Regions from separate parts of the Rothia sp. HMSC071C12 genome, predicted to be linked through region 4. Evidence: predicted binding sites of a transcription regulator. Region 4 holds the regulator's gene; each other region holds the start of a gene.
The links. The regulator LexA, encoded in region 4, represses DNA repair genes until DNA is damaged. The targets are predictions, from matches to a motif close to TCGAACANNTGTTCGA.
Positions count from the first base shown of each region.

Region 1 (2,203 bases), on a different contig from region 4:
TCGCCGTGGGATTCTCCGGCAGTGAGCCAACGCAGGGCCATAGGTTAACCTCTTTTCATCGCACCCGCACCGCAGCGCAGGAGGAAGGAATAATAATTCTTCACGTGTATAAATAGTGTATAAAATGCCCGTTTACTGAGCGAGTGAAAGCACGCTTTTTTCACGAAACGGAAGCACGAGGCGCAAGATCAACCGCCGCGCACATCGCATTGATTAGACCCAGCAGTTCGGCGGGCTGCAGTTCACGGCCGGTAAACAGCAGAACCTGCTCCACCGCCTGATACAGCAGCATCTCCAGGCCAGAAACCACCGTGCCGCCGTTCGCCTCCCAGGCGCTCGCCAGCACCGAAGGCCACGGGTTATACGCAACATCGAGCAGTACCGGCCGGTGCGTTGCGGAGGCGCCCTTCAGCCCGCTCAGCTGGCTCGCCCATTCATCCGCCGCATGCGCCGGAAGCGTAGAAATCACCGGGTGATGACCGCGCTCCGCAAGATTCTGCGGCAGCTCAGCCAGGGAAACCTGCTCCAGCTGAACGCCCAGGCGGTCCGCCGCCTCCTGCACGCTACCGAGCTTATGCAACGAACGGGCGTACACGCTCACACGGGAATACCCCAGCTGATGCAGTGCGGTCAGGGCGGAAATAGCGGTCGCTCCCCCGCCCACAATCGCGGCAGAATCCTTGAGCGGCTGCGGCTCCAAACCGGCGTGGCGCAGCGCGTTCACAATGCCAATCACATCCGTGTTATCGCCCAGCACCTTCTCACCGCGCGGATACACCGTGTTCACCGCACCGGTCACTCGGGCAGTCTCACTCAGCTCATCGCAATACTGAATGACCGCGGTCTTCAACGGCATCGTCACCGACAGACCCGCAATATACGGGGCGTCCTCCGTACCCTTCGGGTGGCGCACCCCGTGCATAATCTCCGGCAAATCATCGGGCAGAGTATCGCGGCGATCATAACCCAAATTCTGCTCACCCAAAAAGTCATACGCGGCACGATGCAGCGCAGGCGACAGCGAATGCGCAATAGGGTGCCCCAGCACGTAGGCGCGGCGAAGATACGGGGCCTCACGGTACGGTTCAGTCTTCATCGATAGATACTCTTTCGCTCTCAACGCGGGGGAACGCTCTCAACGCTTGGGGCTTGCGGACGCGCACGCCACGAACCCGCGTTCATGGGCGCACTCTACCCATTTTAAGGGACAAACCAATATTCGGGTATAGCCCAACAACAAAGCACAGCCCAGCATTCGGGTACAGCAAAGGCGGGCACCTCCCCACTCTCGTGGAGGCGGTACCCGCCTCAGCAAGGAACCTTCAGTCCAAAGCTACCAAATCGTAGCTACCAGCTAAACCAATGAGCTACAACTTAGCTACAACGGTTCGGGTGCTTAGAACACCACTGGTTGTACTCTTCAACGTAACGCTGGTGCTCAGCGTACGTGCGGGAGTACTTAGTCTCACCGGAATCCAGGTCCACAGTCACCCAGTAGTAGTACGGGTTCTTCTCAGGAGCCGCAGCAGCCTTAATCGAAGCCAACTGCGGGGAACCAATCGGACCCTTCGGAAGACCCTTATTCGCATAAGTGTTGTACTTATTGCTCTTATCGGCCTTCTGCTCTTCAGTCAGGTGGTACGAACGGACACCCAGACCGTAAGTCACGGTCGCATCCGACTGAATCAGACCCGAGGTCTCACCATCGGGGTTGTTCAGGCGGTTCTCAATGATGCCTGCAACCGCCACGTAGTCCTTCGGCTGAGCCTCAAGCTCCACGATGGAGGCGATGGTCAGCACCTCGAAGGTCTTCTGGTCGCCGCTCACGCCGGCTTCCTTCAGGTCAGCCTTGGTCTTATCAACCATGGTCTGAATGACCTTCTTGATGTCGGTGTCCTTCGGGAAGCGGTACTCACCCGGGTGCAGCCAACCCTCAATCGAGGGGAAGTTGCTCGGCACACCGTACTGGGTGTAGTTGCTGACCGCGTCCTCAACCTGCTTGCGGGTGAACGCGCCATCGGAGCCAGAAACAATCAGGTCGATGGTTTCGCTCACGCGCTTACCCTGCGGAATCGCCAGGTACAGTACGTTGCTGTTCGCCTCGATAATGGTCGTAATCGCGCTCGAGCTGCTCATGTGCTGCTGCAGTTCGTAGGTGCCAGGCTGCAGGTACTTGCCCTTGCTCTCCTTGGTGTACACCTCA
Region 1 covers NZ_KV814369.1:22,112-24,314, reverse strand. Annotated here, with positions in the region: gene aroC (chorismate synthase) at 1-41, opposite strand, end outside; gene HMPREF2942_RS02055 (shikimate dehydrogenase) at 161-1,096, opposite strand; gene mltG (endolytic transglycosylase MltG) at 1,375-2,203, opposite strand, start outside.
Region 1: HMPREF2942_RS02055 (shikimate dehydrogenase) is a predicted target of LexA. The motif match lies at 1,208-1,223, and genes of this name have one in related genera.

Region 2 (2,203 bases), on a different contig from region 4:
TGAACCCTCAGCCAGGCGGAATCCAGCCGGGACCTAATCCGTGCTGAACCCAATCTGTACTGAGCCTAATCTGTACCGGGCGTGCTCCAGAATCTATTCCCTGTGCATCCCGCACATGCAACCCGTACATGTATCCCGCGCGTTCAACGCCGAATGCGCTGATAGGGGAGCGAACCGCATAGGCGCATGCTGTGCGGTCACAACCCCCTACACTGGAACTATGACTACTTACCCCGAACCCACCCTCATCTTTGAGAACCCCGAACTGACCGTCCGTGCGTTCAGTGTCTCCGAGATGGACAACAGCGTCTACCTCATCACCATGCGCGCCACCGGCGAGCAGGTGCTCATCGACCCTGCAGACGACGCAGAAGAACTCTATGCATTCACCCTCGACGCGCTCCTGAAGGACTGCCCGCAGCTTGAACTGGCAGACGGCGAAGAACGCCGCGTGCGAGTCATGGAGAAGGAAGAGGACTTCAACTCCATCAGGCCCCGCGCAATCGGTCTGACCGGCATCCTCGTTACTCACGGCCACTGGGACCACATCCGCGCTATTAAGGAGCTCGACCACCTCACCGGTGCCGTGACCTCCGCGGGTGCAGCTGATGCAGCCGCTATTAAGGAGCAGGAAGACTACACCGTCGAAGAAGAACTGACCGGCGGCGAAAGCTTCGACTTCTACCTCTCTGACACCGTCATCCGCGCCCTGCACGTGCCCGGCCACACCCCCGGATCCATCGTCTACACCCTCAAAACCACCTGGGAAGACGGCACCCCCGCAACCCTGCTGTTCACCGGCGACACTCTCTTCCCCGGCGGCGTGGGCAAGACCGACTCCCCGCAGCAGTTCGGCGAGCTCTTCTCCAACGTGCTCGAAAAGCTCTTCGGTGGCTTCGAAGACGACGCCATCGTACTGCCCGGCCACGGCCGCTCCACCACCCTCGGCGACGAGCGCCCCCATCTGGAAGACTGGGGAACCCGCGGCTGGTAAACCGCGCCTGACAGTCCGCCTCATATAAGTACTGCACCCTCATGCCTTCACCCGCCGCATAATCCCGCTGGTGAAAGGCGTGAGGGTGTAGAATTTAAGTTCGAAGATAAGACGAAAGGATTTTCGATGACACCCCGCTCGGCACACGGTAGCACCGCACTCAAAGCGAACGATCTGACCAGTATCCGGGTGCAGGGTGCCCGCGAAAACAACCTCAAGAACGTAGACCTCACCATTCCGCGTGATGCGATGGTCGTCTTCACCGGCCTCTCCGGCTCCGGTAAGTCCTCCCTCGCCTTCGACACCATCTTTGCGGAAGGTCAGCGCCGCTACGTCGAGTCGCTGTCCTCATACGCGCGTATGTTCCTCGGACAGGTCGATAAGCCCGACGTAGACTTCATCGAGGGCCTCTCCCCGGCGGTGTCTATCGACCAGAAGTCCACCTCCAAGAACCCGCGCTCAACCGTCGGTACCATCACCGAAATCTATGACTACATGCGTCTGCTCTGGGCGCGCATCGGCCACCCGCACTGCCCCGAATGTGGCGAAGAAATCACCCAGCAGACCCCGCAGCAGATTGTGGACATTCTGCAGGAGTACCCCGAACGCACCCGCCTGCAGATTCTCGCGCCCGTCGTCAGCGCACGTAAGGGCGAGTTCGTGGACCTCTTTAAGGACCTGCTGACCCAGGGCTATTCGCGTGCCCGCGTGGACGGCGAAACCGTGCAGCTCTCCGACCCGCCCAAGCTCGCCAAGCAGTACAAGCACACCATTGAGGTGGTCGTCGACCGCATCGTCATTAAGGACGGTATTCACCAGCGCCTGACCGACTCCATCGAAACCGCGCTCAAGCTCGCCGACGGCCGCGTACTCATCGACTTCGTGGACCGCGAGCAGGACGACCCCGAACGCACCCGCTCCTTCAGCGAAAACCTCGCCTGCCCCAACAACCACCCGCTGCAGATCGACACCATCGAGCCGCGCGCCTTCTCCTTCAACTCGCCGTTCGGCGCATGTAGCGCCTGCGACGGCATCGGCTCGCGCCTGGAAGTAGACACCGAACTGCTCGTACCCAACCCCGACCTGACCCTCGGGGAGGGCGCTATCGCCCCCTGGTCGCAGGGCAAAGCAACCACCGAATACTGGCTGCGCCTGCTCGCAGGCCTGGGGGAGGAGCTCGGCTTTGACCTGAACACCCCCTTCAAGGAC
Region 2 covers NZ_KV814371.1:44,378-46,580, reverse strand. Annotated here, with positions in the region: gene HMPREF2942_RS03535 (MBL fold metallo-hydrolase) at 221-994, shown strand; gene uvrA (excinuclease ABC subunit UvrA) at 1,121-2,203, shown strand, end outside.
Region 2: uvrA (excinuclease ABC subunit UvrA) is a predicted target of LexA. The motif match lies at 1,083-1,098, and genes of this name have one in related genera.

Region 3 (2,203 bases), on a different contig from region 4:
GCCGGAAACCAGGGACGCCGCGGGCTGCGGCTCATAGGGATTCTGGCTCATAGAATTCTTCTTTCACAAAAGTTTGAGTGGGATACGTCGAACAGGGCGCACCGCTTAGTGGCGGCCCACCGTGTTCTGAGTACCCAAGGAGGCGAGCACACCGCGCAGAGCCACACCCACCGGCTCAGTCTCTGCGGCAGGGTTGTGCTGCACGTAAGCGTCAATAGCGGCGGAAGCGTCCTTCTCGCTCCAGCCCAGAGAGGTGAGAGCGTCAAGCACCTGCGGCTTCCAGACAATGCCCTGGCTCAGCGGCAGCTCATCAGTCTGACCATCGCTGAGAATCAGCTTGCCGGCAAGCTCCAGTACAATACGGCGGGCACCCTTCGGGCCAATACCGGGAACCTTCGTGAACGCCTTATCGTCACCGGTCGCCACGGCGCGCTCCACCTCAGCGGCAGTGTGAACACTCAACACCGCCAGAGCAATACGCGGACCAATACCGGAAACCGAAAGCATCATATCGAACACTTCACGCTCGGCAGGCTCCGAAAAACCGTACAGAGTCATCGACTCTTCACGCACAATCATGGTGGTCAGCACGGTAGCTTCCTCACCGGTGCGCAACTTGGAGAGAGTACGCGCGGTAGCGTACACGAGCATGCCGAAACCGTTCACGTTAATCACCACATGATCAAGGCCCACCTGAGCCACACGACCGGTCAGGGATGCAATCATTTCTCTCCACCTTTCAACACCGCGCCCCGAATCAGGCTCGCGGCAGTGTGAGGGCACCGGACACTCCGGCACCCACAGAACGCACTCCCCCAGTTCAACGGGGAGACACTACAAGTATATTAGAATATTTCTTCTGAAATCAAGCATATATTCGAACTTCTTAGCGAATACATGCGAGCCAGCAAGAGGTACGAAAAAGCCCACGAATGCGCCTCTAGCGGCGAGCGCGCGCCTCCGCCTCCATCCAGGCACGCTGCGCCGGAGTCAACGACCCGCCGCGGCGAGCCTGCGCCGGGCGTGAACCCTGGTGAGTCTGCGTCTGAGCGGACATGTTAATGCCCGAACCGATGCCACCGCCACGCCAGCCGTGACAGATCGCAATCGCCAGGGCATCAGCAGCATCAGCGGGCTTCGGCATGGAATCCAGCCCCAAAATGCGGGTCACCATGCGGCCCACCGACGCCTTGTCCGCGCGGCCGCTACCGGTCACCGCCGCCTTCACCTCCGAGGGGGTATGGAAGAACACCGGCACGCCGCGCATCGCCGCAGCAGAAATCACCGCGCCCGAAGCGTGCGCCGTACCAATCACCGTGTTCACCTGCTCCTGAGCGAAGATACGCTCAATCGCCAGGGCATCCGGCTTGTAGGTGTCGAGCCAGTGGGAGGCGGCGTTGAAAATCCAGAGAATACGCTGGTCCAGGGACTCCGCCGGGATTGTGCCGGCAACACCCACGTTCACGAAGTGCGCCTTACGGTCGGCAGTCATGTCGAGCATGGAGAAGCCGCAGCGGGTCAGGCCCGGGTCAACACCCATGATGCGGGTTGCACCCGGCACACGCTCCACGGCGGTGGCAGCATGGTTCTCACGCATGCTATCGCGTGCGGCAGGTTGAGCGGCGGCCATCATCTCCCCTTTCGACAAACTCCCTCTAGAATCTCTAGATTCTAGCCCTTCAGAATCCTAGCACCCGGCACCGGGGCGTGCCACGAGCGCGGTCATAACGAGCACAGTCACCACAAGTACAGCCACCGTGCGCCCCGCGAAAAGCACCCAGCGCATCCCCCAAATAGCCCCAAGACGCTAAGAAGCCACTCCCCCAACCAGCCACCCTACGGCGGCTCGGTTAAAGGAGCGGCTTCTTCAAGCATCAGATATCAGAACCCGAGTGATTACTCAGCTATGATTACTCAGCTTCCAGCTCTGCCATAACCTCGTCAGAGACGTTAGCGTTCGAGTAGACGTTCTGAACGTCGTCGAGCTCTTCAATAGCATCTGCCAGCTTCATGAACTTCTTAGCACCCTCAGCGTCCAGGTCAACCTGCATGGTCGGGCGGAAGACCGGGTCGTCGTTGTTGTACTCCAGGCCAGCCTCGTCCAGTGCCTTACGGATCTCGGGCAGGTCGGTCGCTGCGGAAACAACGGTGAAGATATCGCCCTCGTCCAGAACCTCTTCAGCGCCTGCATCCAGAACAGCCA
Region 3 covers NZ_KV814371.1:13,050-15,252, forward strand. Annotated here, with positions in the region: gene ruvA (Holliday junction branch migration protein RuvA) at 106-726, opposite strand; gene ruvC (crossover junction endodeoxyribonuclease RuvC) at 941-1,630, opposite strand; gene HMPREF2942_RS03445 (YebC/PmpR family DNA-binding transcriptional regulator) at 1,911-2,203, opposite strand, start outside.
Region 3: ruvA (Holliday junction branch migration protein RuvA) is a predicted target of LexA. The motif match lies at 866-881, and genes of this name have one in related genera.

Region 4 (2,203 bases):
TTGCCGGGGATTTGAAGCCTCCGGGATTCGGTGTGCACGAGGGCCAGCTGGAGCGTCTGCGTGAGCTGTGCGAGGCGTCGGAGGGCGGTGCCCTGGGCCTGTTCTCCTCGAAGCGCGCCGCCGAGCGTGCCGCCGAATACATGCGTGAGCACAGCGACCTGAACATTCTTCTGCAGGGTGAGTCTTCGCTCAAGGCCCTGGTGGAGGAGTTCAGCGAGGACGTTGACTCATGCCTGTTCGGAACGATGAGCCTGTGGCAGGGCGTGGACGTTCCCGGTGACTCTTGCCGCTTGGTGGTGATGGACCGCATTCCGTTCCCGCGCCCGGATGACCCGATTGCGCAGGCTCGTACAGAGGCGGTGAACCGTCATCGCGGTAACGGCTTTATGGCGGTTTCTGCTCACCACGCGGCGATTCGTATGGCGCAGGGCGCGGGTCGCCTGATCCGTTCGGTGTCTGACCGCGGCGTGGTGGCTGTGCTGGATTCGCGTGTGGCGACTAAACGCTACGGCGGTTTCTTGATGAAGGCGATGCCGCCGATGTGGTCAACGCAGAATAAGGCCGCGGTGACCGGCGCGCTGGCTCGTCTTTCGGCGAGTATTGAGCGTTAGCTCGGGCGGGATCCAGTCCTGGCAGCGCCGCACCTTCCGCTTTGGAAATATAAAAATCACCCCGGTGATACGTGAACATTCACGTAGCACCGGGGTGATTTCTATAGAGAGCTAAAAGCCTCGTAGCTATGTCTTTTAGAGGCTGTGTTGTTTAAAACAGCTTCTTTGAGATGCTGTGGCTGTTTAGAGCCCGCGTCTTTCAGAGACTGCATCTTCTAGAGGCTGTGGTTTTCTAGAGACTACGCAGCACGGAGACGACCTTACCCATGACGGTTGCGCGGTCGCCCATAATCGGCTCGTAGTTGGAGTTGCGCGGCATGAGCCAGGTATGGCCGTCGACCTGACGGAACACCTTCACGGTTGCCTCGTCGTCAAGTAGCGCAGCAACAATATCGCCGTTGTCTGCGGTGTGCTGCTCGCGGACAACCACCCAGTCGCCGTCGCAGATTGCGGCGTCAATCATGGAATCACCCTTGACCTTGAGCATGAACAGCTTGCCGCTACCGACCAGCTGGCGGGGCAGAGCGAGCACATCCTCCACGGACTGCTCGGCAGTGATGGGGCCGCCCGCTGCAATTCGTCCAACCAGGGGAACGGGTACGAGGTCCTCATCGCCGACTTCGAAGTTCGGCAGCTCGGGCAGGGAAGAGGAAGCGCTACCGTGGATGCCGATGCCGTTCTCATCCAGCACCTCAATGGCACGGGGGAGCTTGGGGTCGCGGCGAATGTAGCCCATGGTCTCGAGGCGACCGAGCTGGTGAGTGACCGAGGACAGGGACGCAAGACCCACCATGTCACCAATCTGGCGCATGGACGGCGGGTAACCCTTCTGTTCAATCTCGGTGCGGATCGCGTCAAGAATCTTCTGCTGGCGCGCGGTCAGCGCCGGACGGGGTGCTGTTGCCATTTCTTTTCCTTCGGTCTGTGCCCCGAATTCTGTACTCCGGTCTCTGCAGTCTGTTTGAGACACAGTCCGGTCGGGGCACGGATGGGTGCTTCACACGTTTTCTGGTGAAGTCCTAAAAATTTTTTGGTTCTGCCGAAATGGGTCTTATCTCGTCAGGGGGTGGAGGAATTCTATCCGTGCCGGAGCGATACCGGAGCGATACGCAGGCAACGAGTATGCGCCTCCGCCCTATAAAACTCAGTCAGCAGCACCTGCATTCGATACAGAATCAAACCGTAACGGGTACAGAAACCTGCTGTGAGTAGGACTCATCAGGAGCGTGTGGAACGTCTCTTGACACCAGTGTAGAACACTACACCGAAAAACTCAAACAAATATTCTAGATTTTTTCTTCGAAACTCGAAGAAATTTTTAGTACATCTCTGCTAGACTTTAGAACAAGAGTTCGTATATACTCTTGAATCTCTCCTGGAATTCAGGATTTACGGGTGAATGTTCGAAAAATATTCGAAGATTCAACCCGGAGTCTTTCGGGAGAGGAGAGTGAATGGGTGTTCGAATGTATTCGAATCCTCTGCCTCTCTCTTCGCATGATCTACCTCGGATGCTCTAGGGAGCATCTGGCGAAGAGAGAGCGCAGGGGATGGGGTTCCGGGGTCACCCAGTGCGACCCTGCGCAGCCTGG
Region 4 covers NZ_KV814350.1:77,316-79,518, forward strand. Annotated here, with positions in the region: gene HMPREF2942_RS00710 (ATP-dependent DNA helicase) at 1-611, shown strand, start outside; gene lexA (transcriptional repressor LexA) at 844-1,518, opposite strand.